4 regions of the Weizmannia acidilactici genome follow, and region 3 is predicted to be linked to each of the others. Evidence: riboswitches for the same ligand, from Rfam matches in the RefSeq annotation. Region 3 holds a riboswitch; each other region holds the start of a gene.
The links. Region 3 has a riboswitch for thiamine pyrophosphate ahead of thiM (hydroxyethylthiazole kinase). Riboswitches for the same ligand answer to the same signal wherever they lie in the genome.
Positions count from the first base shown of each region.

Region 1: another riboswitch for thiamine pyrophosphate. It lies ahead of GBH70_RS08105 (ABC transporter permease); the one in region 3 lies ahead of thiM (hydroxyethylthiazole kinase).
Region 2: another riboswitch for thiamine pyrophosphate. It lies ahead of thiT (energy-coupled thiamine transporter ThiT); the one in region 3 lies ahead of thiM (hydroxyethylthiazole kinase).
Region 4: another riboswitch for thiamine pyrophosphate. It lies ahead of GBH70_RS11905 (MTH1187 family thiamine-binding protein); the one in region 3 lies ahead of thiM (hydroxyethylthiazole kinase).

Region 1 covers NZ_BKZR01000017.1:5,708-13,534, forward strand. The annotation lists gene GBH70_RS08070 (PTS mannose/fructose/sorbose/N-acetylgalactosamine transporter subunit IIC) at 1-36, opposite strand, end outside; partial or broken gene GBH70_RS08075 (PTS sugar transporter subunit IIB) at 58-542, opposite strand; gene GBH70_RS08080 (PTS sugar transporter subunit IIA) at 542-946, opposite strand; gene GBH70_RS08085 (GntR family transcriptional regulator) at 1,006-1,743, opposite strand; gene GBH70_RS08090 (carbon-nitrogen hydrolase family protein) at 2,526-3,392, opposite strand; gene GBH70_RS08095 (ISL3 family transposase) at 4,022-4,831, shown strand; gene GBH70_RS08100 (ABC transporter substrate-binding protein) at 4,897-5,886, opposite strand; gene GBH70_RS08105 (ABC transporter permease) at 5,899-6,663, opposite strand; TPP riboswitch at 6,764-6,866, opposite strand; gene GBH70_RS08110 (sugar porter family MFS transporter) at 6,980-7,827, opposite strand, start outside.
Region 2 covers NZ_BKZR01000024.1:41,519-49,345, forward strand. The annotation lists gene GBH70_RS10165 (amino acid permease) at 1-137, shown strand, start outside; gene GBH70_RS10170 (DNA topoisomerase III) at 144-2,309, opposite strand; gene GBH70_RS10175 (LysM peptidoglycan-binding and 3D domain-containing protein) at 2,521-3,315, opposite strand; gene GBH70_RS10180 (FAD-dependent oxidoreductase) at 3,528-5,057, opposite strand; gene GBH70_RS10185 (CBS domain-containing protein) at 5,124-5,585, opposite strand; gene thiT (energy-coupled thiamine transporter ThiT) at 5,988-6,578, opposite strand; TPP riboswitch at 6,630-6,730, opposite strand; partial or broken gene GBH70_RS17810 (IS110 family transposase) at 7,255-7,827, shown strand, end outside.
Region 3 covers NZ_BKZR01000039.1:15,200-23,026, reverse strand. The annotation lists gene GBH70_RS13145 (nuclear transport factor 2 family protein) at 1-47, opposite strand, end outside; partial or broken gene GBH70_RS13140 (GNAT family N-acetyltransferase) at 683-1,157, shown strand; partial or broken gene GBH70_RS13135 (alpha/beta hydrolase) at 1,623-2,269, opposite strand; partial or broken gene GBH70_RS13130 (GNAT family N-acetyltransferase) at 2,304-2,715, opposite strand; gene GBH70_RS13125 (MOSC domain-containing protein) at 2,736-3,383, opposite strand; gene GBH70_RS13120 (hypothetical protein) at 3,863-4,132, shown strand; gene thiE (thiamine phosphate synthase) at 4,310-4,954, opposite strand; gene thiD (bifunctional hydroxymethylpyrimidine kinase/phosphomethylpyrimidine kinase) at 4,951-5,754, opposite strand; gene thiM (hydroxyethylthiazole kinase) at 5,751-6,572, opposite strand; TPP riboswitch at 6,964-7,073, opposite strand; gene GBH70_RS13095 (GNAT family N-acetyltransferase) at 7,408-7,827, opposite strand, start outside.
Region 4 covers NZ_BKZR01000032.1:15,687-23,513, forward strand. The annotation lists gene thrC (threonine synthase) at 1-1,065, shown strand; gene thrB (homoserine kinase) at 1,062-1,982, shown strand; gene GBH70_RS11890 (ABC transporter ATP-binding protein) at 2,054-2,803, opposite strand; gene GBH70_RS11895 (ABC transporter substrate-binding protein) at 2,800-3,798, opposite strand; gene GBH70_RS11900 (ABC transporter permease) at 3,795-4,592, opposite strand; gene GBH70_RS11905 (MTH1187 family thiamine-binding protein) at 4,543-4,866, opposite strand; TPP riboswitch at 4,942-5,045, opposite strand; gene GBH70_RS11910 (RraA family protein) at 5,133-5,765, opposite strand; gene GBH70_RS11915 (amidase) at 5,848-7,338, opposite strand; gene GBH70_RS17825 (general stress protein) at 7,456-7,599, shown strand; partial or broken gene GBH70_RS17830 (YsnF/AvaK domain-containing protein) at 7,705-7,827, shown strand, end outside.

The DNA.
Region 1 (7,827 bases), on a different contig from region 3:
GACCAAAAGAATTATTTGCCAAACTGCTAAATCCATAAATTTTCACTCCTTTTGGATTTATATAAGTTCCATAAAATTAACTGGTTCTTGAGTGGGAATCATTTGTGCAATAATCTTTATATTTTTGGAATCCAAATATTTAAAATCTTCAATATCTTGTTCCGTGACACATATTGATTTTCTGATCTGTTTTGAATTTGCCTTATTTGACATATTTCCAACAGTTATCTGAGAAAAATTGATACCTCCATCAACTAATTTACGTAATACGGAAGGAGATTTTACAATTATAAAAACACGTTGATCAGCATATTTATTGGATAAAATATTTTTTATTGCACCATTAGTAGTTAAAATGCTCAATTTTACTCCTGAAGGTACCGCTAATTTTAATGCCGTTTTCTCAAAATCATTTTTACAACATTATCATCAATAATCATAATTCGATTAGCTTTTAATGTATTTGTCCACATGGTAGCTACTTGTCCATGGATAAGCCTTTCATCGATCCTTACATGAATAATTCCATTTTCATTCGTCATTAATTTTCCTCCTCTCCAATCGTACTTATTAATTTATTATCCTTAGAAACTACTATTTTACAGAAATCTTTCACTTCATCCATAACTTGACTCAGACTTTCACCTAAACTTAGAGGGATTACCATAGCTAAAGAAAGACCCGTGGCAACTATAATATTACTATATTTTTGTGACGCAATAATTGCTGCATTGCATGGAGTTCCACCTGGAATGTCTACTATAATTGTAAACTCATCATCCCTATATTCTTGAATAATATTCTCAAATTGCAAGAGAACATCATTAATGCCCATAGTTTCTGTAAAACCTACTGCATGAATATTTTCATTGTTTCCGGTAATCATTTGACAACTATTTTTCGTCTCGATAGCATATTTTCCATGTGCTGCAAGTATATATTGCATACAGTACCCCCTCGAAAAAGTTGATATATTATTGTTTAGATGGTATAGGAATACTCCCTTTAATACTTTTCTTTAATTATTTCAATGGAATAATAATTGTGTCGCACATAAGTATCAACGAATTCAAATGGTTTGTTTTCAGATAAGTAAGTTATACGTTGAATATGGTAAACAGGACTGTCATTAATTTTCAATTTCTCTCTTACTTCATTTCTAACAGGGTATTCAATTTCAATTGTTTCTCTCATAGCTTCATGTAAAATATTAATTCCACAAACCTTAAATATTTTTTCTGATAATGAAGTGAATTCATCTTGGTTAGATAAGTCTATACCATTCAGATAGCTTTTTGGAATAAAATTGTTTTGCAACGCCCATGGAACATCATCAACGTAACGAATTCTTTGAAATTGAAAAATCCCTTCATTAGATGAAATATTTAATTTTTTTGCAATATGACTATCTTTTATTTCTTTTATGAGGTCGACTTCAGTTCTTTCTAAGCTTTCAATCGAATTAAACTGTTTCTTTTTATCGTTTGGAAAGTGAGAATACTCATTAAAAATTACTTGCTTATTTAAAATTGATTTACTAACAAAAGTACCTTTTCCTTGTATTCGGTTAATAAGCCCATCTCGTACTAGTTCCTGAAGAGCTCTTACAACAGTTGTGTTACTAACATTATATTTTTTCTTTAATTCCCCCTCAGAGTATATTTTTTCTCCTGGTTTCAATTTTCCACTTAGTATTTCTTCCTTTAAATCATAAATAATTTTTAAGTACTTGGGATCGTTCATGTTTCCTCCTAAAAAATGGTGATCTAATTACTACTAATTAACGTTATAACCGGTTAACACGTTAACTCTACATTTAGAATACATCTTTATGAAAACGATTTCAACTATTTTGTCAAAAAATAATTCTTATACTTCTATAAAGCAAATTTTACTGTTCTAAAGTAATTTCTAATTATCTCATAAGAAAGTAGGACATTCTCATCCTTAAAGCAAAAAAATTTTCTTTAACATTACATGCATGGATTATTCAAGTATATTGTGAAAAGTAAATACGAAGACAATAGTCTTAGTCCATCCTCTCTCTAAGAATCAAAGATTTAATAAAAATGTTTCAAGAACCTTCTTCTGTTTTCTGATTCCTTTCTTTCGTTCTCTGACAAATCTAGCCTTCACTTATAGCACTATCTTCTTTTCATACGATTATTATAAAAAATCTTTTCTCTCGTTATTTAAAAATTAACGGACTAAAATTCCATATTAAAAACAGGCTGGGACAAAAGGTTTTAGACCATAAGAAATCCGAACGTTATTCGAAAACTAATTTAAGTTTTTCGATAAAGTTCGGATTTTATTGCTATTTTAATGTTAAAAATAAACTGTTATTCGATTTTATGACATTCAATTTTAGTTTTGTCCCAGCCTCCTTCTATTATTGATTAGTCAGGACTTTTAAATATTAGAGCTAGATAAGTTAGGTTTTTCCAAGTGATATTATTATCCGCAAATTTTTGAAATAGGATTTATAATTGTTTGACTGATTTTCCTGCTATGTTAAATAATTTTTATTGTTTTAACATTGGATACAGTTCAGGTTGGCGTTCTTTTAATAAATTTAATGACATTAACCCCGTAGCTCTCGTTTTTACAATTTCTTCTTGAATTTCTATATCTACCGTTACCATTTTTTCTTCATAGCCAGTCGTTGCTACAATATTACCTGCTGGATTCACGATTTGACTGTGACCATAATAATCGTGATCTCCATGCATACCAACAATATCTGAAGAAATAAACCAGCATTGGTTTTCAAAAGCTCTTGTTTCATCTAACATATTGAAATATTTGCCCATCTGATCGTGTTTAGGATTACCGCCTACTTCCATCATTGGCCAAGCAGTCGGCATTATTAACAATTCCGCACCTTGTAATGCAAGCTCACGAGTTGTTTCTGGAAACATCTTGTCATAACAAATCAGTAACCCAATTTTTCCAATAGCTGTCTCGAAAACTTTGAATTCATCACCGCGATAATAAGCATGAACTTCATCACCTGGTTGATGAATTTTCCGATACGTACCAATATGTCCTTCTGGTCCCAGTAATACTGCAGAGTTATATAAACGGTCATAATACTTTGGATCCCGTTCTGTTAATCCGAAAACGATATACATATTATAATTAGCAGCAAGTTTTAATAAACGCTTCGTTGATTCTCCTTCAGGAACAAGTTCCGCTTGATCATGTTGATAGGAAATATTGTCATAATCAATTGCAAATAGATTTTTTAAGTATCCTTGTAGTGATTGCTCTGGAAAAACAATTAATTTTGAACCTTCAGCAGCTGCCTTTTGAATAAATGATTCATATTTTTCAAGATTTCTCTTTTTATCATACGTGACCTTCATTGAAACTGTAGATACTTTTACCATATATGATACGCCTCCTTAATGTAATATAAATTAACATTATATTGTTATTTATTATTACAATCATTATTTTATAACTTTTTTAAATAAAAATCAATTATTTTTTGAAAAAAAGCACACAAATCACGTTATATTTTATAACATATTTATTCTTACCAAAGTGATGTTTCTAGGATAAAATTGAAAGCTACAAAAAAATTAAAATACAAATACTTACATACTTTTAATCTTGCAATCCCAATAAAAATATAGTTAACTATATTTATGCATGGTTATTGTTCTGAACCGGATAAAAATTCCGGTGTTGGAACATAGGGTTCGGAGTTAGTCCGGACGGTCGGGTGGCTCTTTTTATTACAAAAAAACTTCATGAAAGCTCATGACTTTAGTCATTGAGATGAAATGAACAGGTTTTGAAATGAACCTTATGTATAGATAAGAACCTGCCGATGTTGTTTAAGGTCAGTTAATGCCATATTATATTTTTCACATAAAAATACGAATAATGACGGTTTTAGTCAAAGTTCGTAGTTAAATAATAATTGCTTCCTCGCTATTTAATGTTTAGTTTAAAGCCTCCCAAAGCTGTCTATACTGGGTAATACTACTAAATTACCTGGGGTGATAGTCTTATGAAAAACTTTGAAGAAGAGTATAATGTATTCCAAGATGCGTTAGAAATACCTAAACCTTGGTATGTTTTCCATAATGAATTAGCTAAAGAAGAAAACACCTTACACATTTATATTGAATATCAATCAGGAGCGGAATTTTCTTGTCCTAATTGCGGTAAAACGGGATGTAAAGTTCATGATATACAAGATCAAGACCGGACTTGGAGACATCTAAATTTTTGGCAATACAAGACCATTCTCCATGCCAGAATGCCACGAGTAAAATGTGAGTCATGCGGTAAAATACGTACGGTTGTCATTGATTGGGCACGTCCAGGAGCTGGATTTTCATTATTATTTGAGCACCATGTGTTGTCGCTAATGGTTGAAATGCCTGTCGCTGCCGTAGCTCGTGAAGTAGGCGAACATGATACGCGCCTTTGGCGAGTATTTAAATATTATGTCAACAAAGCCATGGAAAACATAGATGTATCTAATGTCACTCATATAGCGATGGATGAAACATCACGAGCAAAAGGCCATAAATATGTGACATTTTTTATTGATATGGATACCAAACGCCTAATTTTCGCTACTACTGGTAAAGGTGCAGAAGTACTGCAGGTGTTTAGCCAGTTTCTGGACAGTAAAGGGGTTTTACATTCCCAGATTAAAGAATTTTGTTGCGATATGTCACCAGCCTTTATTTCGGGTATTGAAGAGAAATTCCCGAATGCAACGATTACGTTTGATAAATTTCATGTCATGAAAATGGTAAATGAAGCATTAGATCAGGTACGAAAACAAGAATTGAAACATAGTGATTAGAGAAACTTTTTTGGTTTTGCCGTCTTTCTAAAATAAAATGCCGGCGGGATGCCGGCCAAGTTTCCTTATTTAGATAGATTTGTAAAAGCTTTTTCAGCATTGATATGCGTTTTTGTCATTTTGGTTTGATAGAGCCAATCTGATACTTTTTCCCAGGATTTTGGATCCTGATAGGCGAATGGTTTATTTTTTTCATCCATCAGCGGCAGAAGGATTTGCAGGCTCTTTGTTTCCACATTTTTGTCAAGCGGCGAAGACGGATCCTCGTGCTTCAATAAAATGGCAAGCCCTTTTTGCGAGTGCTTTTCGACATATTGCTGACCTTTTTCTGCTGCGGTGAGGAATTTTTTAAAAATTTCTGGCTGCTGTTTGAGCTTATTTTCGTTTGCGATTAAAACAAGCTCGTAATAGTCCGGTACGCCGTATTTTGCAGGGTTAAATGTTCGTACAGCGTGTCCTTCTTTTTCCAGCAGCAGCTTTTCATGATTCACAAAGCCGCCGATGATGGCATCTGTTTTATGCGTCGCCAGAGCAGGAATTAAGTCATATCCGACATCTACCGTTTTTACTTTATTTGGATTTCCGCCATCTGTTTTAACCATTGTACGGATGGCTGCTTCATAAAGCGGGATGGATGAGTAGCCGACCGTTTTTCCGGCTAAGTCTTTCGGGGACCGGATATTGCTTGAAGCCGGAACCATCACCCGATTAAGCGTATGGCGGACAACTGCGCCGAAAGATTGGACAGGGATGTTTTCATCACGTGCCATTAACACTTGCGGCTGGTAACTCAGCGCAATATCTACTTGATTGGCGGCGACAAGTTTTAATGGGTCGTTTGTATCAGACGGCATTTTAATGCTGACATCCAAGCCCTGTTCTTTAAAATACCCCTTTTCCTGCGCAACATAAAGAAAAGAATGGACAGCATTTGGATACCAGTCGAGCATAATGGTTATTTTTTGCAAATGATGTTTTGATGTGTGGTCTGCCCGGCTGCTGCAGGCACCCAATATCAATGCAAGCGCAGCCGTTAAAATCCATAGTTTTTTCATTGGAAAGCCCCCTTAAGCCTTTGTTCTGTATTTCAAAATGCTTTTTTCGATCGCGTAAACGAGCAAAAATAATATCATGCCGAGCGCGGACAGCAGAAAAACAGCAGAAAAGACAGCTCCTGCCTGCAAATATCCGGACATCCGCCTGCTGAAATAGCCGAGCCCTGCGTTTGCCCCGAGCCATTCCCCGATCGTAGCCCCGGTAACGCAATAAACAATGGATAATTTCAGCCCGGACAAAAATGAGGGAAGCGCCATCGGAATATGGAGCTTTCGAAAAATCACCCACGGCCCGGCGCCCATTGTCCGGAACAGGTTTTGATAGGCGGAATCAACAGCTTTTAGTCCGTCAAAGGTACTGATCACAACCGGAAAGATGGCCGTTAAAATAATAATGGCGACTTTGCTCCAAATCGTGTAACCGAACCACATCATAAATATGGGCGAAATCGCAACGAGCGGTACAGTTTGCGAGATCACAAGAAATGGATAAAAGATTTTTTCCGCTGTTTTGGAAACATACATGATGACGCCAAGCGCGACCCCGCCCGCAACGGATAAAATAAACCCGATGCAAACTTCCTCCAATGTTACAGGCAAATGCACGGCGACTAATTGCCTGCGGTTTGCCATAAAAGATTCATAGATTTGGGAAGGGGAGGGCAGGATAAAAGACGGGACAAACCCTTTCTGTACGATCCACTGCCATCCGCTGATTATCACGATCGTAACAATACAAAACAGCCCGTAATCTTGCGCCCATTTTTGCCACTTCATTTACTCGACCCCCTTTGTTGTGCATGATTCACCGTTTGGGCCATACTCCTTCCGCAAATAAAAAACCGCCCAATTCCGGAGAAATGAGCGGCCGTAATGTCACATTATGTACTCACTTCCCTCCGCTGGTATGATCCAGATCAGGTTCAAAGGGTCCGAAGCATGGTGCCCCGTCTCAGCCAGTGGCTCCCCTAGTGAAATCATGCATATTTTATTCGTTTGGAATATAAGCAATTATAGCATAATCAATTGAAAATCGGAATGGTCAGCTGGAATAAATGGCCGGCAGTAAATTTTCCGGCCGTATGCGTAATTGTTACTTTTGCATTGAATGTGTGAGATTAAGGCCTTTGTCAGATGATTTATTCCTAAGTTCAATCTCAATTTGTTCAAGGCTTTTCCCTTTAGTTTCCGATACTTTTCTTATTACAAAGATAAATGCTAAAACACCCATAATGCCATAAACGATGAACATCGTGCTAATGCCAAATTGTTCTATTAATTTAGGAAAAGTTAGTGAAACAATTAAGTTCGCAAGCCAGTTTGCTACACTGCCGATCCCCATGCCGATTCCACGGATTTTAAGCGGGAATATTTCCGACAACATGACCCAAACAACCGGCCCCCAAGTTAATGAGAAAAAAGCAATATAGACAGCCAGGCATACGACTGTAGTCCAACTGGCGGCAGGGGACGAGCCAAGCAAAGCGCTTACAATCCCAAGTATAAATAAAGCGATCGACATCCCGGCATTTCCAATGAGTAAAAGCGGTTTTCGACCAACTTTGTCAATAATGAGAACAGCAACGGCTGTTATGATGACATTGACGATCCCGATTCCAACGGTTCCTAAAATTGCAGCAGAATCACCGAGACCGATTTTCGTAAATGTTGTCGGGGCGTAATAAAGGACAGTATTGCATCCGATAATTTGCTGGAAGACAGCCAGTCCGATGCCGGCGATTAGAGACGGGCGTACCCATGCTTGTTTTACTTCTTTGAAACCGCCTTGATTTTTTTCCAGTTCATTTGCAAGTTTGATTTCTTTGATTTCTTCTTCAACGCCTTGGTTTTTCCTCATAAAGTTTAAAATAGACCTGGCTTCCTTTTCCATTCCTTGTTTAAGCAGCCATCGGGGACTTTCTGGCAGAAAAAACATTCCAA
Region 2 (7,827 bases), on a different contig from region 3:
GCGGGACACTGGCGGAAAAAGAAATCCGCCCCGGGTTTTATGCAAGCTTGATCGTCATGATATTTATCATCGCCATTGCCATATTGGTGAATCGGAAGAAAAACCGCCGTCAGGCAGATAGCCCCGCTCTCGAATAAGCGGGGTTAACCCTCCGTTTTTTCTTTTCCAAAAATAAAGCGCAGTTTTTCTTGTTCCAGTTTCAGTTTGGCATCGAACGCCTTTTCATTTTTCTTGAATCCTTTGATGAGGTTTGTTTCTTCGCCGGCTAAAAGTTTTTTTACATTCGCCTGGCTGATTTTTTTGCCGAGTATGACTTTCGGAAGCGTAAAGGTGCATCCCGATTTTTGATAGGCGCTGCAGCCGTAAAAATTGCCTTTATCAACGATATCGCCGCCGCATTTCGGGCATTTGCCCATCTTTTTGCCTAATGTATATTTCGATTTCACCCTTTTGATCTCATCCACTTTCAAACCGGAAAAATCCCATTCGTTTGCGGATTGGACTGCATCGTGCACAATTTTGGCTGACAGCTTTTTTGACTGTTCCATGAAGCCAGCCGGGGATGCCTGCCCTTTCCCGATTTCCCGGAGACGCTGCTCCCATTTTGCCGTCATTTCCGGGGAGGCGAGGATTTTACCGCCGACCGCGCGGATGAGCACTTTCGCTTTATCGGTTGCATATACCTGATTTTTCTTCACTTCGATATATTTACGCTCTTTTAATAAAGTGATCACCCCTGCCCTTGTTGCTTCCGTCCCGAGCCCTTCGACATCCGCCATCACTTTTTCAAGTGCTTCATCTTCAATAAATTTTCCCGCTGTTTTCATAAGCGTAATCAGCTGTCCTTCCGTATACCGTTTCGGCGGCTGGGTTTTGCCTTCTTTTATCTTGACATCCTTTACAATGCCCTTATCCCCCTGTTTGACTTCCGGCAAAATGCGGTCTTTCTCTTTTTCATTTGCAAAAATGACTTTGCGCCAGCCTTCTTTTTCCATCTGCGTGCCTTTTGAAATAAATTCGGCGCGCCCGTCCACCAGCGTCTTAACCGTAGTATAATGATAAACCGCATTTCCGTAATGGGCGGCAATGAGACGTCGCACAATCATATCGTAAATTTTCCTCTCGTCATTCGGAAGATTTTCCGGGTTTACCACCTGTTCAGTCGGGATGATCGCATAGTGGTCAGACACCTTTTTTTCATTCACGAAGCGTTTATTGTTGATGATGGAGGGGTGCGGAAGCGGGAAAAACGGGGCATACTCAGGATAAGTCTGCAGTTTTTGCAAAATATCCGGAAACGTTTCGGCTTCCCCTTTTGTGACGTAATTGGAATCGGAACGCGGGTAGGATACGATCCCTTTTTGGTACAGAGACTGTACCAGATCAAGCGTTTTTTTCGGTGGGAATTTAATAGCCTGGTTTGCGGCCGCCTGCAGTGACGATAAATTAAACAGAAGCGGGGGCTGGAATTCTTTTCTTTCTTTTTTAAGCGCCGCAACTTTTGCCGGTTTTTGTCGGCAAAATGCGGCGATCCGCTCCGCCATGGCGGGGTCTTTTAAACGCGATTCGCCATTTTTTACCCACTTTCCTTCGTATTGTTTGTCATCAAATTGAAACAAGGCGGTGACTTCCCAAAACGGTTCAGGCTTAAAATTTTCGATTTCAAGTTCCCTTTTTACAATTAAAGCAAGGGTCGGCGTCTGGACGCGTCCGACAGAAAACACATCATTGATCCCTTTTTGCTTTAGAAGCAGGCTGTAGACGCGCGAGGCGTTCATGCCGACAAGCCAGTCCGCACAAGCGCGAGCATATGCCTCATGATATAAAGAACTGGTATCTTCGTCATGTAAAAGATTCCGGAACCCTTCCTTGATCGACTGCGGTGTCAGAGAAGAGATCCATAAGCGCTTCAGCGGCTTTTTGATGCCGGACAAATGGATGATATTGCGGATGATCAGCTCCCCTTCTCGGCCGGCATCGCCCGCATGGATAATCTCTGTCACACGCGCATCTTTCAGCAACTTTTTGACGGTATGAAACTGCTTATATTTCGTTTTGGAAACTTCATATCGGAATTTTTCCGGAATGATCGGCAGCGTTTCAAGCTTCCACTGCTTCCAGGCGGGGTTATAGCTTTCCGGCTGCACGAGCTGCGCCAAATGGCCGACCGCCCATGTGCAGTAGGCGCCTTCCGGGAAAATGTCATTGGGACGGATCTCGATATAGCCCTGGCGTTTTACAAAGGGAAAAACCGAACAAAGGGTGAGCCCCTGGTCGGGTTTTTCGGCGATGATCAATGGAAACGACAAACTCAACCACTCCTCTCGATTTCTAACCTTACTTTACAATGTTTTCCGGAAAATGCCAAGGCAAAATAAAAAGCCCGGCTAAACAAAACACTTCGTCTGAGCTTTGTTTAGCCGGGCGGCCTCCAAAAATTCAGTTGATCCCCCATCGTACCCTTTTCACTTCCTGATGTATATGCTATTTTTTTGTTTCTTCCATTTGCGCATAAACACATTAGTCCAAAATCGTCACCTGGATCGTGCGGCGCCCCCAGTTCATTGCTTCACCCGTATTCGGCACAAGGACGTCGATGCGGTTCCCTTTGATGGCACCACCGGTATCGCCGGCAACAGCCGTTCCGTAACCTTCCACGTACACTTTTGAGCCGAGCGGAATAACATTCGGGTCAACGGCGATCACTTTTGCGTCCGGATTGTTTTTCAAATTGATGCCGGTCGCCGTTACGCCGGAACAGCCCGGATCATTGGCCGTATAAGCCGTTGCCGTTACGGTTATTGTCCTTCCTTGCGGGCGGGAAGTGGTTTTTTCGGATGTTTGTACATTTACCATCGGCTTTTTCACTTCCACCCTTGCCTGATCCGTATTCGTTTTTGCCTGAACGGAGACGTCTGCAGAATCATCCTTCACCGTAATCTTGCTCCGGGGATTGGTATGGATGACAATTTCGTCATTTGGGAAAATGATGTTGGATGGCAGGTCGTTCCATTTTTTTAATTGTTCGACCGTTACTCCATATTTGGCCGAGATTTCCGAAAGGGTATCCCCGGCTTTAATGACGTAAACTTTTTTCGGGGAAATTTTCAGTTTTTGTGCAGGATAGATGGTTTCTGTGGAAAGCTGGTTCCATTGCTTCAATTCTTTGACGGATGTGTTGTATTTTTTTGAAATCCCCCAAAGTGTATCCCCCTGTTTTACAGTATAAGTATCCGGGGCGGCGGCTGAAGCATTGGCAGCCATCACACTTGTTAATGTCACCGCAGCCGCGAGTGCTGTTACTGCTTTTTTCATAAAATGCAACCTCCTCTTTTTGCCGACTTTCCGCCAACACCAAAAATGCTAACATAATGAAGTAACAGCCCGATAACGGGAAAGTGTTGATTTGGTTACACAAAAAGCAGCCTTTGTAATATCGTGAAAAATTTGTAACATAGGCATATTGTCATAGTTTCGCGCATAGATACAAAAAAACACCGTCGAATTTCGGCGGTGTTTTTCAAACTTTACTCCTGGTATTCGATTTTTGTCAATGGGTCTTTTGCCGGCCCTTCTACAACTTCCCCTGTAAAAGAAAATCTTGAACCGTGGCACGGGCAGTCCCATGTCCGTTCCCCTGAGTTCCATTTCACTTCGCACCCCATATGTGTGCAGGTCGTATCGAGGAGATAGATGTTTCCCTCGTTATCCTTATAAGCGCCTGCCCGCTTTCCGTTGATACGGACAACGGCGCCTTCATCCGGTTCCAATTGTTCCAATGGTTTATCCGGCAAATCAAACTTTCCTTTTACAAGGTGCTCTGCTACATCCACATTTGCGGAAACGAAATTCTTTACCATTGGATCCGCTTCAAAACGCTGCGGTGCGAACATTTCCACATAAGGATTTTCTTTTTGCAAAATCAGATCACGCATGATCAGGGCGGCAACATGGGTGCCCGTCATCCCCCATTTTCGGAAACCGGTCTCAATGAAAACATTCGGTTCCATTTTCGTAACCGGCCCGATATAAGGGATTTTATCCAGTGTCGTTAAATCCTGCGCCGACCACCGGCAATAAAATGTTTCAATCCCGAATGTTTTTTCGGCGAATTCCTGCAATACTTCATAATGCCGGATCATCGGACCGCCCTGGCCGGTTTTATGGTTTTCGCCCCCGACCAAAAGCAGTTTTTCACCTTCCGCTTCCACTTCACGGAAGGATCTCGTTGGCTGTTCGGTATTGATATACATCCCGCCCGGAAATGGCTTTTCGGGCTTTACCGCAATTAAATAGGAACGTTCCGGGTACATTCTTGTAAAATAAAGCCCTTTTGCATCGTAGAAAGGATAATGCGTGCAAATGCAGACGTAATTGCAGGAAATCGTGTGCCCTTTTTCCGTTTTGATTTTAATCGGGTTGCCGTATTCAATGTCTTTAGCCGTTGTATTTTCGAAGATCGGGACTTGCTTTTCCATTAAAAATTCGACTAAAGCTTTTAAATACGAAAGAGGATGGAATTGTGCCTGGCGTTCCATTTTTACCGCTTTTTTCGCGGGGATCCCGTCCGGCAGCCTATCCAGCCATTCGCCATGGATACCGAGCGTATCATATGCCCGCATTTCTTTCTCAAGTTTTTCAAAATAATCATCCGAATTAGTGTAAAGAAAGGCAGCCTGATGGGAAAAACTGCATGAAATGTCGTTTTCACGAATGATGTTTTTAATCAAGGACGCGGCCGCTTCATTAGCTTTGTAATAAAGCCCGGCCCTTTCTATGCCGATATGCTGGATCAGTTCATCATAAACGAGGCCGTGTTGTGCCGTAATTTTCGCCGTTGTATGGCCGCTTGTGCCGTTCGCAATTTCTCCCGCATCAAAAAGCACAGTTTTTATTCCTTCTTTTGCAAGCAAATATGCCGTCACAATCCCGGCCATTCCTGCGCCGGCAACCGCCACATCCGCCTCAATGTCTTCTTGCAATGAGGGAAAACGCGGTAGTGATACTGTTTTGCGCCAAATTGGTTCCGGATAATGCGGAATTGATTTTTCGTTCATCGTTTAACCTCCCGAGTCAGACTCTCAATAATAGTCTTCCCCGGAGAGGAAAACGTAAACATGATTTTAGCTGTTGATCAGTTTTGTTGTAATTTGGCGCATAATGTCACCCCTGCTGATGACGCCTACAACGCGCCCGGCCGGATTGACAACCGGCAATTTTTTAAAATGGTGTTTGGCTAAAATACTTAAGGCGTTTTCAAAATCGTCATCCGGTTTCACCGTATACAGTTCCCGCCGTTTCATGATTTTTTCAACAGGCAAGTCAAGGCTTTGCGCAAGCTTTTCGTTAAAATCTTCACGTTCGTTCACGACGATTGTGATATAAAAATCGTAGACCGTCCGCGCTTTCGGCTGCAGGAAGCGAATGACATCCCCGTCGCTGATCATTCCGAGCAGCTTCCCCTGTCCGTCGACGACAGGGACACCGCCGATTTTATGGTCAACAAGCACTTTTAACAGCTCCCGGATCGTTGTTTCTTTTTTCACTGTTATCACATCGCGGATCATAAAATCTCTAACTTCCAATTAAATCGCCCCTTGTGGTTATAAGGTTTACAATTATTGTAAACCTTTACCGAATGGGAAGCAATGAGAAAACAGCCTAGCCTATTTTAGGATATTGGTTTGCCTTAATGTCCAAGGCTGCCCGGGTCGGTATATTTGCCGTAATCCGGAACCGCTGCTTCGTCAAAACGCGGTGCCAAGTTTTGAAGGCCTTCCCTTCAGTTCAGCGTCCGACATCGGGATAACGTTGCTGCAGACAGCACTCGATGCTTCAGCCGTAGGAGTCTCTTCTTACCCGCTTAAATCCAAAATATAGACGGTCATCAACAATAACATTTAACAGAGCCAAAAAGAAAAAGCGGATATGCCCCGCGCAAGGGAGACATGCCGCTTTCACATTTAAAACCATCCAATTTTTATCCTTTATGCCGCTTTCCGGTGTTCGTGCCGGTATTTTGTCAACAACTGCGGCGCGGCATTAAACAGAACTACTGTGATCGCCGCACACAAAACCGTATTGCCGATCATCGTGCCGCCGTTAACGATTAGCGAATACATAAAAGCGGATTGTCCAGCCGGCGCGTAAGACCCCCAAAAAACAATTCCGGCGATAAAATGCCAGAAATACCGGGCGATGCTGCCGACGAGAACCGAAAGGGACATCCATACAGACATGGCCCCTTTATGCCCTAAGCAGCTGCTATTTTGGATCAGCGGGCGCAATAACCCTGCGAAGCCGATAAACGAAAAGGCGACCGGATATTCCATAATGCCTTGCACCGGGTTCAAAATGTCGTTCGCATCTCCTGTGACAAGCTGCAGGAGGCTCCAAATAAAGCCGGACAATACGCTTGCCATGAATCCCCAACGGAACGCCACTACAAAGATTGGCATCATCGCAAACGACAAGGAAATGCCCGATGTCACTTTTATGGACGGCAGCAAATCCAACACCATCGAGAATGCTGCAAAAATCGCCGCTTCAATCATGGCCTGCAAACTTAAATTTTTCATTAAAAAATCCCCCTTTTGGCATGCATGAACATAACTGACCATGGGAGACAAGAGAAAAGCATTCCACATCCCTACGTCAGCATTAACTGGACAGGTTCAAAGGGTCAGAACTTCACGTTCACTCTCAGCTAAACGCTCCCCCTGTGGTTACGTTCATGAAGTTGTCAATTTTTAATATAAACCTCTTTTTGCAACATTTCAACAAAAAAGATTATTTGTATGTGTTAAGTTTTTCTCGACACTGTTTAAATATCGGGTATTCCAAGACACCCTCGTATAATAAGTTTCGATCCTATTAAATGAGTCAATTTCAGTTGAATGATTGTTCTTTGACAAGTGAATCTTTGATGTTTTCGGGTCGAGCCCCGAAAACATCAATTTAGGACTTGGGCGTTTCGTGATGTTCCTAGATAATGTTCTTAGGATCATTTGGGTTAACGTTGAGAACACTCTGTAGCTTTGACTACTTAAAAAGTCTGCGTCCCCAGTTTTTGCCCGACCTTCTAACCCGTAGGCTGTTCCTCCGGTGAACACCACGCTGAACGTGGCAGCGTTCAGACGCAGCTCGTGGCTCCGGATGAGTTCTGATAAGCGAGGCTGATTGATCGGCAAACCATCTGGGGGCATCCCGAAGCGCCTGATCCCTTGATCCTAAAATGAAAGGAGGTTCAATCCAATGAAACTTTTTGTCGGAATTGATGTAAGCTCAAAGGACATGAAAGCCTGCCTTATGAATCAGGAAGGCGAAACGCTTAGCACCCTTACAGTTGCGAACAACTTGCCAGGTGTTACTGAATTGCGTAATGCCATTGTCCATACATCATGGGTTCACCATATCAAGATGATCTAAATTGGTATGGAAGCGACGTCTGTCTATAGTTGGCATCCGGCCATATTTTTTAATCAGGATGATCTGTTAAATCAGTGAAATTCTAAGGTCTATGTGATCAACCCCAAACAGATCAAAAACTTCAAAAAGGCTTATGCCGAAATGGATAAGACAGACATGAATGATGCCTGGGTCATTGCCGACCGGCTTCGTTTCGGGCGCTTGAAAAAGACGCTCATCATGAGTGAACAATTCCAAGCCCCGCAACGCCTCACACGGATGCGGTTCCACATTACCGAAAACATGACACGGGAGAAGCAAATGTTTCTTCAGCACCTGTTTTACAAGTGTAGCTCCTTCACCACAGAGGTGGATCAGTCCGTGTTTGGAACCACTCTTTTGGATTTCTTAATGGAGGCC
Region 3 (7,827 bases):
TCTTCTAGCTGCTCTAAGTGTTCTTTTAATGAAAGTTGATTAACCATGTTTATTCATCTCGCATTTTTTAATAATTGTACCAAATAATGTGCAAAAATACAGTTGGCATTTTTAATTTTGTTGAGAGTTCGGTAATATTTAATGGGAAGATGTTTATACCCCACGGGAACGGGCGCGGCCTTCCCGCCATCATTACCGGTGCCGGCCCAAAAGCCCCTTTTAAGCAGAAATGTTACTCAAATGGTCTTTATAAAGCTTCTAAGGACTGTTTCAGGAGTTTTATTTTGCTCGAACGGTCCTGACAAAGCTTCTTAAAACCATTTCTTCGGGAAAATTTTCCTCTAACGTGGCTGGCCCAAAAATCGGTAAACAGACTTAGGGGTCCTTTTTTATCGAAGAATGTTGATGATCGAGAAATTCACGCACTTTCCGCTTTTCACACGCATCGCTAGCCTCCTCGCTCGTACCTTAGCACGAGGGGGCTCTTCTTGCTCGCTTATCCCGCAGGAGTCTCGTAAATTTCGCGATCATCAACAGGTAAGATTCCATATGCTATATTTTTATTGGATGTGCAGTTATCGCGCTCCTGGGCACCATGCTGCCGATAAAGCCCCTGCCGCAAAGCGGTTGGGAAATGGAATATCAAAATAACTTAAAGCTATAAAAATAATGGGGTGGGAAAATGAATGTCATTCCAAAAAGCGATATGCCGGAAGCTGTTGTAAGTGCATTTTTTACCAAACATTGGGATGCTCGGAAATGGTGATTTCAAGCGGCATATATAAATGTGACAAACTGGATGGTTTTGCCGCAGTCAGCGAAGATAACAAGATGATTGGTTTAGTTACTTATATAATAAGAGAAAACGAATGCGAGATGATCTCACTGGACAGTATCGTGGAAGACAAAGGAGTCGGATCCGCCCTCCTGAAGGAAGTTGAAAAAGCGGAAAAAGAAAAATCATGTTCGCAAATCAAACTGATCACAACGAATGATAATTTGCATGCGCTGAAGTTTTACCAAAAAAAGGGTTACAGGTTGGCCAATTGTTTATAAATGCCGGTGAAGAGGCAAGAAAAAGAAAGCCGGGGATCCCGCTTATTGCAGACAACAGAATACCGATCCGGGATGAAATACTGTTGGTAAAAAAACTTTAGAAAGAGTGGGCAATCACGGCTGAATATGTAAAAGAATCCAGAAAATTTATTGTAAGCATACCAATTATTTTCGCCGGCTCAACCGTCATTGTCATGAACGAAAAGCGCGAGATGTTATTCCAGTTCCGCTCCGATACAAAAGAATGGAGTTTCCGGGCGGGTGCGATGGAAATAGGTGAAAGTTTTGAAGAAACGGAAAGCCCGCGCATTGTATGAGGAAACCGGCCTGCGCGAAAGCATCTTTTCGGTTTGTTGATCTGTTGCCCGGAAAAGAATTATATTTCCGGTATCCAAACAGAGATGAAATAACAATGTCATCGGCGTTTAGATCGCTGAAGGGGCCACAGGCGAATTGGCCATGGAAGACGGCGAGAGCTTACACCTAAAATATTTTTCGCTTAAACAACTGCCTACAATTTGGACGAAAGAGCCAAAATCATTTTAGAAAAGTACATTTAGCCGCCTTCAAGAAGCAATGCATGCTTCATGCACTGCTTCTTTTATTTTTTCCATTATATTGGCCAAGCAGAAATGGACGCTGGCGTATCAAATTCGCCGATTTCCAAAGAATGGTTGCCGTTCGGGATCACTTCGATTTGAAAACGGGTTTGGCGCAGCTGTTCAATTTTGTCAATATCAAAATGCAGGTCCTGATCCCCGATCACGAGCAGGCCGGCATGTCCGCTTTTCAAAAGCGATTCAAAAACCGGTACAATATTTAACAGCGGTGTAAGCAAAATTTTCGAACCGGAAAAACCCTGCCTTTTCATCAGTGCATTCGCGATGGAAATCGTCCCGAGCGACTTTCCGAGAAAAACACTATCTTGATATTCCCCGTTTTGGAGCACTTCTTCGATCACCGTATCAATGTCAGCCATAAGCGTTTCCGTAACGTCCTCAAGCGGCTTTTTCAGCAGATCGGCTTCATACGCGTAATGGATCTGGACAACATCGATACGGTTTTCCAACATCACCATCGTAGCATAGTAAAGGAGCGGTTTTTCGTATGTATACCCGTCGCCGGAGAACATGAAGCAAATCCGATCAGAATCTGTTTTGGCATGCGTATAGCGGATTGGATGACCCGTGTGTAAAACTTTATTTTCGGCCATAATTTGGATGTGCTTTCTCCCCTTTCATGTAAGGTTATTCCAAATACTCGTCCGCCAAGCTTTCACGAAGATAATGCGCCATACCGGTTTTAATTTTTTTAAAGCCAAATTTTCGGTAAAATGCTTCATTTCCCGATGGTGGAGATCAAATGGACGCAGGAAACACCGCGCAGTTCACGAAGCAAATATTCCATGATGTACCTTGCGACGCCGCGGCCTTGAAAATCGCGGTGTACGACGACATCGTAAATGGCAGCATTAAAAACGCAGTCTGACAGTGCCCGGCCAAAACCGACAATCCTGCTCCGACGCCAATGCAGTCACATTGCTTGAAAAACCTGTGTAATGATCGCTTTCGTATGATTATTCCAGCCGACAGATTGATAGATTTCTACCATTTCATCCAAATTTGCCTGTGAAAAATCATCAAGAATTTTAATGTCCAACAGATCGTTTTCCTCTCCACTTATTGTTGATACAATAATTTCCGAAACGGCTTCCGCCAAGCTTCGGCCAGCGCTTCTACGCTTAAAATTTCCGCCATCGCAGCATAATTCGTCTTATCATGATATCTGATTTGATTGAGATACAAAATGGAAAGCTGCTTTTCCCCTTTTTCCAGCAAAATGAACCGATCATTTTTTTGGACAAAGCCTTCTTTCAAGACGCGCATGTAAAAGCCGGTATAGCCGGTTTCTATGATATCAGCCGGAAAACGATCCAATTCGTATCTTGCCGCAATTTTATAGCACGGTTCACGCGGCTGGGACACTTGTACAACCGCTTCCCCCATTTGAAAAACATCCCCGATATGTATATCCGCTTCCGTCAGCCCGGAAAGTGTAATATTTTCGCCGAACGCCCCGGGTTCAAACGTGCGGTTGAACTTTTTTTCCCATACAGGAAAATGGTCAGCAATATAGACACAGACCGCCTTGTCTTCGCCTCCGTGATGGACGATATCCGCCTGCTCGTCGCCCTCAAAATTGATTTTTGCTAAAAAAACCGGGCCGTCCTGCGGTGCTTTAAAAATCCCGCTCTGCACAACTTTCTTTTTATACGGCAGTGGCTGCGGTTTGCCAACATTTACCGAAACGACAACGCCCTTTGCCATTCATCATCGCTCCTTTTTAAACTGTTTGTCTAAATTTTACCATAACGGAAATCCGGTTTGATAAACAATTGAAAAAAGAATATGAAAATGGAACGGGATCCCTTAATTTAAACACGAATATTTCACTTTTTCATCAACCGCCCTCATATATTCATTTTTATCTTCCACATGGTTTTCGATATCAAATGGTAATGTTTCCAATACTTCTTTTAACTGGATGTTCCGCTGTTCTTGTCTTGGTGCGAAATCATGCAGTCCCTGAATGCCAGTCGCATTTCACCTGTCTGTCAATCAGATTAAATAACGCTTCCTTATGATGTTGCTGCAGAAATTCTACGTATAGTTGACCATCAATGTTATGATTGAACATCACCATCCCCTGTCAAATTTTACTTTTTTGTGAATTTATAATGCTAAAATTTAATTAAGATACGATGAACCGGAGGATGATATGAAATTTAGAAAAGCTGCACCAAAAGGTGGAAGGGATTGCGAAAGTGCATGTGGATGCGTGGAAAACGACTTACAAAGGGATCGTGCCTGATGCCTGCCTGGACACCCTGACATACGAGGAAAAAATAACACTTTGGAATCAAGTGCTGGCCGATTCCCACCAAACTGTATTTATGACTGAAAATCAAAAAGGGAAAATGATCAGTTTTACCGGCGGCGGTAAAACGAAAGCAAATAAACAAGAAAGCTCCGGTTATTTAATAGCCATCTATATTTTAAAAGAATCCCGGCGCTAAAGTACCTGGCAGGAACTGGTTGAAGCATTATTCACACAAATGAAAAAGAAGGGGTTTGAACCATACTTGTAGATGGATTTGAAGAAACCCCTCCCGTTATTTCTATGAAAAAAGAAACAACAACCATTGGAGATTCCGATCTCGGTCAGCCGGTTTACATATGGAACATTTAGATCATCAAGTTAACTCTTTTTTCAAGGCTGCCGCAGCAATTGCTGCATCTCCAGCACCCGCAATTGCAGAAATCACCGAGATGCCATCAGCGCCGGCTTCTATGACGCTTTTTGCATTGCCGCGGCCAATTCCGCCGATCCCGACGATTGGCAGCCGGATACCGTTTTTCCGCATATCAGTGATCACAGATGTTCCTTGCGCCGCTTTTGCATCTTCTTTCGATTTCGTCGGGAAAATCGGGCCTACCCCGAGATAATCCGCCCCGCCGTTTACTGCTTGCCTTGCTTCTTCGACAGTATGAGCTGAAACACCGATGATTTTATTCCCGATTTTTTCGCGAACCGATTCCAACGGCTCATCTTCCTGCCCGATATGCACGCCGTCCGTATCCAGTTCCAAAGCCAAATCAATATCATCATTTACGATAAAAGGAATGCCATGGTTTTTGCATATCCATTGCAATTCCTCTCCAAGTGCTTTCTTTTCATCTCCTTTAAGCGCACCTTTTCCTTTTTCCCGGAACTGAAATAAAGTAACACCGCCATTGATAGCATCTTCCAACACCTGCTGCGGGCGGGACTGGCAGTTCGGGCTGCCCATAATGAAATACAATTTCAATGCAGCGCGCAAATCTTTCTCCTCTATCATTTTACCATGCTCCTTTTCCTGTACGCCCAGTGGTTTGTCGGCCCGTGCCCGTTTCCGATTTGGATGCCGTCTTCAATCGCAGCCGTAATAAAATCTTTCGCTGTTGCTACTGCATCGAAAACGTCCGCGCCTTTTGCCAGCTCTGCCGTAATGGCGGATGAGAACGTGCAGCCGGTTCCATGTGTATTTTTCGTTACGAATCTTTTGGCGGTGTACTCGTAAAAGTTCCGCCCATCAAAAAGCAAATCGCGGGATACCGGGGAATTTTCGTGGTGGCCGCCTTTAATCATGACATACCGGACCCCGGAATCTGAAATGATCCGGGCTGCTTCTTTCATATCCGGGAAATGATGGATCTTAATTCCTGAAAGCTCTTCTGCTTCGGGAATATTCGGTGTCACAATGAATGCAAGGGGGAGCAGCTTATTTTTTAAAGCGTGTATCGCTTCCTGCTGCAGCAGCGTTTCCCCGCCTTTGGCAATCATCACCGGATCGACAACGGTTTTTTCCCAATGATATTCCTTGATTTTCTCCGCAATAGCCTCAATAATGGCAGAATCAAACAGCATTCCTGTTTTTAATGCGTCCGTCCCCATATCTTCCGCAATCGAATCGATTTGACGGACCACCGCTTCCGTCCCTAATGGAAAAACGCCCTGGACACCGAGCGTATTTTGGGCGGTTACGGCGGTAATCACCGACATGCCATACACTTCCAGTTCCTGAAACGTTTTTAAGTCCGCCTGAATGCCTGCACCGCCGCCACAGTCGGAACCGGCAATCGTCAACGCTTTTTTCATTGAATAATCCCTGCTTTCTTTTCAAACGAACCATACGCTTCCAAATCCTCGGCACTAAGCGTTGCAAGCTGGTTTAAAAATTCGATTTGAAAACTTCCCGGCAAATCCGCTCTTGCTTTTTCCCGTGCGATTTCGGCAGCTGTACCGTACATAACAAGTGCCGATACGGCAGCTGTAACCGGATCTTTTTCCACAGCCAAAAACGCGCCGCAAACGGCAGACAAGAGGCACCCGGTTCCAGTCACTTTTGTTAATATTGGATGGCCGTTATGTACGAGATAGACATCAGACCCGTTTGACACCGCATCCGTTTTCCCGCTCACCACTACCGTTGTGTTGAGTTCTTTCGCAGCTCTTAGCGCCAGTTCGCCGGCATCCAAGTTGGTTTCTCCTGCATCCACTCCCTTAATCTTCGACTTCATTCCGATCAGATTTGCGATTTCCGACGCATTGCCCCTGATGGCGGTAAAATTTATTTCCTGCAAAAGTTTCTGTGCAGTTTCCGTCCGGAAATGCGTTGCCCCTGCAGCAACGGGATCGAGCACAACCGGAACATCGTTTTCGTTTGCGGATTTTCCCGCTAAAATCATCGCATCGACTATTCTTTCATTTAAAGTGCCGATGTTCAGTACAACCGCATTTGCTGCTTTCGCCATTTCGGCCGTTTCTTCCACGGCATCTGCCATCACAGGCGAAGCCCCGAGGGCCAAAAGCCCGTTTGCCGTAAAATTGGCAACGACAATGTTGGTGATATTATGGATGAGCGGATTTACCGCCCTGATTTTTTCAAGCAGTTCAATCGGTTTTGTTTTTTCCATTTTGATCTCCTCCTAATCCATTACGAGTCCACCGGCGACGACAAGTTTTTGCCCGGTCACGGCTCTTGCCCATGGAAATGCAAAAATAGCATTGCTTCTGCATCATCTTTCCGATTCCGTGATTTTTTTATAGCAGCGTTGTTGCTTCTATTTATTTAAGTATTTTCTCCTAAATGTTCCTGTAAATCTTTTCCTTTTTGCTCACTTTCAAAATAGTAAATGACAACTTTCGCCCCCCTCTCTTGCAAAAGCTTTTACAATTGCCCTTCCCAATCCCCTGCTTCCGCTTGTTACAAGCACCACTTGTTCTTCCAGTTTCATTTATCCCATCCTTTCCAATGCAAAAAAGCCAGGCCCGTAAAGACCTGACTTGATCAGCAAAAAGTATTGTTCATTCAAAATCCTACTTTCCTACGCCGGTATGATCCGGATCAGGTCCAAAGGGTTGAAAAACAAATGTTTTTCTCTCAGCCCGCCATTTGGGCACCCCTAGTAGTCTGAAATATTTACTTTTTACCAATTATATGCTTTTTATTTTCCCTTGTAAAGTGTACACGGGCACATTATTCGGCAAAAAACAGTAAATTTTTTCGAATTATTCCGGATTTTTCGCGAAAAATTAACATATGCACTCTATATTACGAATCATTATGCCTTTAGTGGCTTGACATGGAGCTTCTGTGGGCTTAGCTTGATGGCAATGGGGCGAGAAGAAAACAATGCTAACTAGCATACCATGCCCATCACTCCATATCAAGCCGTGTATTGAATATGATACATCTGGAATCATTTGAAAATCACAATCTGAAATAATATTGAAATTCAAAGTAAAGTCTTACAATCTTTTCAAAAACACATAGCTTACTTTATCGTAATCCATTTTTTCATAAAACCGGTGTGCGTCTTTTCTCTGCAGGCCGGATGAGAGGGAAACAATGCCATACCCCTTTTCTTTGGCCCACTGTTCTACATATCCAATCAGCCTGGCCCCGTAACCTTTTGACCGGCATGCTGCATCCGTAACCAGGTCGCACACCCAGATAAACCGTCCGTTGTAAAGGGTCATCATCGGCATAAAACCTGTTACCGCAACGATTTTTCCGCCTTCATATACAGCAAACATTTTATAATTTGCCGATCGGGCTGCTTCTTCGACCAATTGAAGATAGTGCTCCTCATCCAAATGCACGCGCAGCTGTTTCATCACCGGAAAAGCTGATTTCCATTCCTCCCGGTTTGTCAATTCCTTTATTTC
Region 4 (7,827 bases), on a different contig from region 3:
ATGAATCAATGGCCAGGATTATTAATACAGTATGAAGCATTTTTACCCGTAACAGACAAGACACCGGAACTGACTTTATATGAAGGAAATACACCGCTCATTCCATTTGCGCGCCTCTCGGAAAAACTCGGCGTGGAACTGTACGGAAAATTTGAAGGCTTAAACCCGACCGGATCTTTTAAAGACCGCGGTATGGTGGTGGCCGTCGCCAAAGCGATCGAAAACGGCAGCAAATCGGTGATTTGCGCTTCAACCGGAAATACCTCGGCTTCTGCTGCTGCATACGCGGCCAAAGCGGGGATCCGCGCGATTATCGTCATTCCGAGCGGAAAAATCGCACTCGGCAAACTAGCCCAGGCAGTGATGTACGGAGCGGAAATTGTAGAAATTGAAGGCAATTTTGACCAAGCGCTGAAAATCGTAAGGAAGGTGAGCGAAACATCGCCGGTCACGCTTGTAAACTCCGTCAACCCTTACCGTTTGGAAGGCCAAAAAACGGCCGCATTCGAAATTTGCGAACAGCTCGGTTCGGCGCCGGATGTGCTTGCGATCCCGGTCGGAAATGCCGGAAACATCAGTGCTTATTGGAAAGGGTTTAAAGAATTCCATGAAAAGTTCCGGACAGGGTTGCCGGAAATGCACGGCTTTGAGGCGGAGGGCGCCGCGGCGATTGTCCAAAACCGCGTCATCGAAAATCCGGAAACCGTTGCAACGGCAATCCGCATCGGCAATCCGGCAAGCTGGAAATTGGCTGTTACTGCCCGCGATGAATCCAACGGTGACATCGATTCGGTTTCAGACCCGGAAATTTTGGAAGCTTTCCAGCTGCTTGCCCGCAATGAAGGGATTTTCGCCGAACCCGGTTCATGCGCTTCAATCGCCGGTGTGATCAAGCAGGTGAAAACGGGACAGATCAAAAAAGGAAGCAAGGTTGTTGCCGTCCTCACCGGAAACGGATTAAAAGATCCGCAAACTGCCATGTCACAAGTAAATGTCCGGCCTGCCGTGCTGCCGGCTAATGAAAAAGCCGTGATGGACTATCTTTCAAATGTGATCCATGTATGAACAGGTTGACAATCCGCGTGCCCGCCAGCACGGCAAACCTCGGGCCCGGATTTGACTCTGTCGGGATGGCGCTTAACCGCTTTTTGACGCTCGAAGTATATGATCATGATGAATGGGTTTTTGAGCAGGTTTCGCCGCTTTTGCCGCCGCTGCCGGCAGACGATGATCCTTTTATCTTAAAAATTGCACGGCAAACCGCTGATTTGTATCACGCTTCTCTTGCCCCGTGCAGAGTGGTTGTAGACAGCGAAATCCCTCTCGCCCGCGGGCTCGGAAGCAGCGCCTCGGCTGTGGTCGCCGGAATAGAACTGGCCAACTACGCCGGAAATCTCGGCCTTTCCCCGCAGGAGAAACTGGATCTCGCTTCCAAGATTGAGGGGCATCCCGATAATGTTGCTGCGTCGTTATTTGGCGGGCTGATTGTCTCGGCGGAGCATGGGGACGGACGATTCGAAGTTGTACCATTTTTTGACATTATGGCCGATTTGCTGCTGTTTATCCCGGATTATGAACTGAAAACAGAAGACGCGCGGAAAGTGCTCCCTGAATTTTATGTTAGGAAAGAAGCTGTAAAGGGGAGCGCAGCCAGCAATCTTTTCATCGCCGCACTCATCGGCGGGCAGTATGAACTGGCCGGCAAAATGATGGAGCAGGACCGTTTTCATGAACCGTACAGGATCAAATTAATTCCGGAATTTATGGAAATCCGGCAGTTGGCCAAATCGCTCGGCGCATACGGCACTGTGATCAGCGGCGCCGGCCCGACGATCATTTCGTTGGTGCCGTTCGGTCGTGCAGAAGCAATGGCGGAAACGCTTCAGGCGCATTTTCCCCATATGTCAGTAGAAGCAGCCAAAATTGACCATACAGGCCTTGTCGTCGAAAAATTTGCGGCATTCAATATGCTGAATCATTAAAAAAAGGTGTTGATGCCCAGGCATCAACACCTTTTTTCATCATTCGACATTGCCAGTTCCGCTTATTCTTGTCACCTTCCTAAAAAGGAAGCAAGTTCACTTAACAGTTCATCCTTATCTTTTTTCAATTCTTCTGAAGCGAGCATGTCCAGTTTGCGCGGCCGCGGCAGGTTCACTTTCAGCTCGTGGATAATTGACGATGGCTGCTGCGACATCACAAAGACGCGGTCCGATAACAAAATCGCTTCATCCAAATCATGGGTCACCATTAAGATTGTCTGGTTCCCTTTCTCCCATGAATCGAGAAGCCAGCGGTGGACATCCATTTTCGTAAAAGCATCAAGCTTTCCGAACGGCTCGTCCAGCAGCATGAGCGGCTTTTCACACAAATACGTCCGCAAAAAACTGATCCGCTGCCGCATGCCTCCGGATAAAGAAGAAGGATAGTGGTCCGCATAATCTTCCAGCCCGAATTGCCGAAGCACATCCCTTCCCCTGGAAATACGATCCCGTTTCGGCATACCCTTCATTTCCAGCGGAAGGACGATATTTTGCAGTGCGGTCCGCCATGGCAAAAGCAAATCCTGCTGTGGCATAAAACTAATCGCATCCTGAACAGCTGACGGCCGGCTGCAGAGCCTCACTTCCCCGCTGTCCGCCTTTTCGATGCCGGCAATGATATTCAGCAAGGTGCTTTTCCCGCAGCCGCTCGGGCCGACAAATGCGCAAAACTCGCCTTCCCGGATGTCGGCGCGGATATCGGATAATACTTTATTTCCCCCAAACGTTTTCGAAACGCCGTCAATTTGCAAGTACATCATGGCTGTCCAGGAAGAAATTCATTTGTGTAGGCAGCTTTGATGTCAATTTTTTTCTTGATGACCTTATGTTTATAAAGGAAGTTCATATACCTGCTCCACACTTCTTCCTTCTGAACCCCCCATTCCTTCGCATCATCCTGGTATTTTGTGCTCAGCCATTTTTGGCTTGCACGGATCAGGCCTTTATTTGTATCCGGCACGTCTTTGATAAAAATATCGGCCGCCTGCTCCGGATGCTTAATCGAAAACTCATATCCTTGCGCAGTAGCTTTCATAAAAGATTTGACAAGTTTTTTATCATCTTTCGCCAGCTTTTCGCTTGTAATAATGACAGGGCTGTAATAATCAAGTGCAGGATCCAAATCTTTCACCAGGATAATGTTCAATTTTTTCCCTTCACGCTCTGCCTGGATGCCGTCCCAGCCGTAATAAATCCATTCAAAATCGGCTTCACGCCCGATCGATTTGAAAAAATCCGTCTGCCCGAGCACGATGTTTTTGACTTTGCTGTAGTCGGCACCGTATTTTTCCATGACTGTTTTAATCACAGCTTCTTCAGATGGGGAGCCCCATCCCCCGTAACGTTTCCCCTCAAAATCTTTCGGCGAGGTGATATTGTCCTTTTTCAGGGAAGCAAAACCCGATGTGTTGTGCTGGATAATGGCGGCAATCGAAACAATCGGAATACCTTCCACCCGGGCTGTTGTCACATTTTCCTGGTAGCTGATCCCGAAATCGGCTTTGCCGGATGCAACCATTTGTTCAGCGGTAATATTGTCGCCGGGCTGGATGATTTTTACATTCAAGCCTTGTTTTTTATAGTAGTTTTTCGTTTTGGCCACATACAGGCCGGTATGATTTGTGTTCGGGTACCAGTCCAGTACAACCGTCACTTTTTGCAGCGCTTTTTTGCTGCTGCTTTTCTTCCCGCTGCCGGAGCATCCCGCCGCAAGAAGCAGCATAACAGCAGATAGCACAATCCAAATTTTTTTCATTGATCGTCTTCCTTTCTGTAAAACCATGGCGCAGATAATCTTTGCAGCGTTTCAACGGCGCCATATAAAAGAAATGTCAGTGCTACAATGATGGCCGAGATGGCAAACAGGCGGGCGGTCATAAAAGATTTCGTTGCCCTTGTCAGCATGACGCCGAGCCCTTCGCTTGCGCCGAGCCACTCGCCGATAATGGCGCCCATCACACTATATGTAACGGCGATTTTTAAGCCGGAATAAAAATAGGGAAGCACAGCCGGAAATTTGACTTTCCGGTACACTTGCCATTTTGTCGCATGCATCGTCTTTAAAAGTTTGATCAGATCCTTGTCCACGGTTTGGAACCCTTCCAAAATGCTTAACGCCAGCGGAAAGAAGCAGACCAAAATCACAACGATCACTTTTGGGCGCAGGCCGAAACCAAACCAGACGATGAGAAGTGGTGCAATCGCCACAATCGGTACCGTTTGCGAGACCACGAGCAGCGGCTGGATGAACGCCCGGAAAATGGGAACCATGTCCATCAAGACAGCAATGGCCGCACCGATGGCAATGGAAAAGGTTAGCCCGATCAGTACTTCTTTTAAAGTTTGCCAAATATTGGGCCAAATCATCCCTTTCATGCCTGCCATTTCCTGCCACACCTCCGTCGGCTTCGGCAGCATCCATTCACTAACATGAAACCCTGTCGTAACCGCCTGCCATAAAAAAAGCAGAAAGACGAGCCAGGCAGCAGTGAGGCAAGCGTTAACGAACGGGCTGCGGCGCTTGTGTGCGGTACTTTGCAATTTTTTCATCAATCGTCACCCCGGTGCTTGGGCGGTAATGGATCTTGATCGAGGTGACCACATCAATGGCCCCGGCTTCGATGCAGGCATCCTGCGCTTTTTTAATGATTTCAAGCAGTTCGTCCAAATCGCCCTCCATCGTGGTTTCCATCGCGCCGACTTCATAACGCACGCCGGATTTTTGGACCACTTCAATCGCGCGGTCGACGACACCATATAAGTCATCGGTTTTGATATGCGGAACCACCGAAAACGAAACGGTTACTTGCTTTGATTTTCCCATGATTTTCTCCTCCTTTGGTCAATAAATAAAAAAGGCTTTCATTGCGTGCGCAAGAAAGCCAGTCATTCCCAAAACATGATTCTTTATATGGCTCCCTACGCTGGTATTATCCAGATCAGGTTAAAGGGTCGATGCCAAACCGCATCCTCTCAGCCAAACCGGCTCCCCTGCTCTTTTCCTATTCGGCTCTGTTCATCATCAATGCGGACCAAATCCTTCTGTTTATTATTGTAACATGAAATCCCGGTTGCACAACAAAAAATTGTTTACACCGTTTTCCCTGCTTTTTGCAGCATCTTGTCCAAGTATTTCAAAATCTCTTCGCGGTTGCCGCTTACCTTTGCTTCCCGCTCTTCGTCTTTTCTCAGCTTATTCGCCGCTTTTTGATAGACTTCTTCTTCTTTCTCCCGGGGCACGACAACAACCCCGTCCGCATCCCCGACAATGATATCCCCGGGGCGTACCGGTACGCCGCCGCAAGAGATTGGGACATTCACTTTGCCGTTTCCCGCCTTTCCGCCGGCTGCAACGGTTGTACCTTTTGCAAAGACCGGAAAATCCAACGCCAAAACTCCTTTAATATCGCGGATCACGCCGTCAACGACAACACCTTGGATGCCGAGCGTTTTCGCCATCCCGAGAACAAAATCACCGGCAATCGCCCGGTATAAATCGCCTTTTGAATCAATCACCAGCACATCCCCCGGTTTTGCTTCCCGTATTGCCTGAATCACCGCAAGATTATCCCCGACCGGCATTTTCACTGTAAAAGCCCGGCCGGCTAATCTAAAACCATCGTTTAAAGGCTTGATCTCCGGATCGAGGTTGTTCATTCCATTCATCGCATCGGATATGCAGGTTGTCGGCAAATGTAAAAACTGTTCAATCATCATCTCCATGTTCATGCTCCCTTTGTTTGATTATTCTTACTATATTGTACCGCGAAAAAACACCTTTGAAAATATTGTTTTGGCATCGGTTTCAAAAATTCAGATTTTCTTGCGTCCCAACCCAAAGTTCGGACTGTTCAATCGCACAGGACACATCAAACAGCCAGTGCTCATTTCCTTTTGGAGCAATCAACTGGACACCAATCGGAAGTCCGTCTGCCGTTAAATGGACAGGCACGCTGACAGCCGGCTGTCCGGTTAAATTCGCCAACTGTGTAAACGGGGAAAATGTCAGGCTCGGCTCAAACATTTCATAGACAAGGGCCTGCTGTTTTTCTTTCGGCAGGTCGGTAACCCGGAGCAGTTTTTCCCTTTCCTCCCAAGTTTGCGTCAGTTCCCCGATTTTCGGTGCCGAAAAAGCGGTGGCCGGCGTCATAAAAAGATCGTATGTTTGATGGAATTCGGCCATTTGTGCTGCGGCTGTGTCCCATTCGGCAAGGCTGCGTGCATATTCGGCGGCTGTTACATTTTTTCCGGCTTGATACAGCACCCATGAAACGATTTCCATGTCTTTTTCTGTAAGCAGGCGCCCCATTGCTTTTTCCAAGTCTATCATTTCAGCGGCCATTTCCCCGCAGTTCATCAAATAATAGTTTTCCATCAGCCGCCTGCCGTCCACACCGTTTTCCGCTTCTTCCACTTCATGCCCCTGCGTTTCAAGCCATTTGGCCGTTTCATAGACAGCCTGCTTTGCTTCGCGGCTGACGGGTGTTCCGACCGGGGATTCAACGGAGAAGGCGATCCGGTACTTCTTCACGCCGCTGCGTTCGATTTCTTGTAAATAACTGCCCGAAAAAAGCGGTGTTTGGAATGCGGCTTCCGGCTGGAACGTTTGCAGTACGTCAAGAAGCGCTGCGCTGTCCCTGACCGTCCGTGTAAGCACAAAATCAACCGCGGCACCCTGCCATTGCCGTCCCCTTCCCGGCCCGACCGGCGTCCGCCCCCTCGTCGGTTTTAATCCTATTAAACTCGTAAAAGAAGCCGGGATGCGGATGGAACCGCCGCCATCATTTCCACCTGCGACCGGCACCATTCCTGATGCGACGGCAGCCGCCCCGCCCCCGCTTGATCCGCCCGGCGAATGCCCGGGGTTCCACGGATTTCTTGCCGGCCCGTACAACTCGGGTTCCGTAATATTTTTCAGCCCGAATTCCGGCACATTCGTATGGCCGAGGATCAAAAAACCTGCTTCTCTTAATGTTGCCGTAAAATAGGAATCTTCCCTGGCGAGGTTTCCTTGCAGCAATTTCGAGCCGGATGCAAGGGGTTCATCTTTTACCGCCTGCGAAATATCCTTTAATAACACCGGTACTCCGGCAAACGGCTGTTGATCCAAATTGATCTGTTCTGCTTCCGCCCTTGCTTTTTCATAACGCGTCCGGATTACGGCATTCAAGCCCTGGTTTGTTTTTTCAATACGGTCGATTGCCGCTTCCAGCACTTCTTTTGCATCCACTTCTTTCCGCTTGATCAGTTGGGCCAGCCCAACGGCATCTTGGGAAAGGTAGACTGATTCTTCCATGGTTTTCCCTCCATTTTTCGCTTTCATTTCTATATTTGCCGAATTTTCTGTTCCTGTCAAAGTCTATGAAACCTGGTTACTCCTATTTCTACCGAGTAAAAGTCCAATATCATCTCAATGGAGAAAGATAGACGTATCAAAAAAGTTGTCGGCATTTCCCCAACTCTGCAGGATACGATTGATGCAGTGGACCGGTTAACCACAAAAGGCTACAGCAATTCCAATATTTCAGTCATTACGAATGGAAATGATACTGGTTAACTAGAAAACCGGACCGGCGCAATGTTGATCATTCGGCGACACTCCAAAAAGAACAAAACGGTTCGCTTTGGGATAAATCAAAGATTTCTTTACCACTGATTACTATTGGAAGATGGAAAAACAGATGTAGCCGTTGACGGTTCGGAAACGATTAAAGTGCCGATCGTAGAAGAACGGGTAGAAGTGACCAAAAAACCGGGGAAAACAGAAGAAATCGTCATCGGTAAA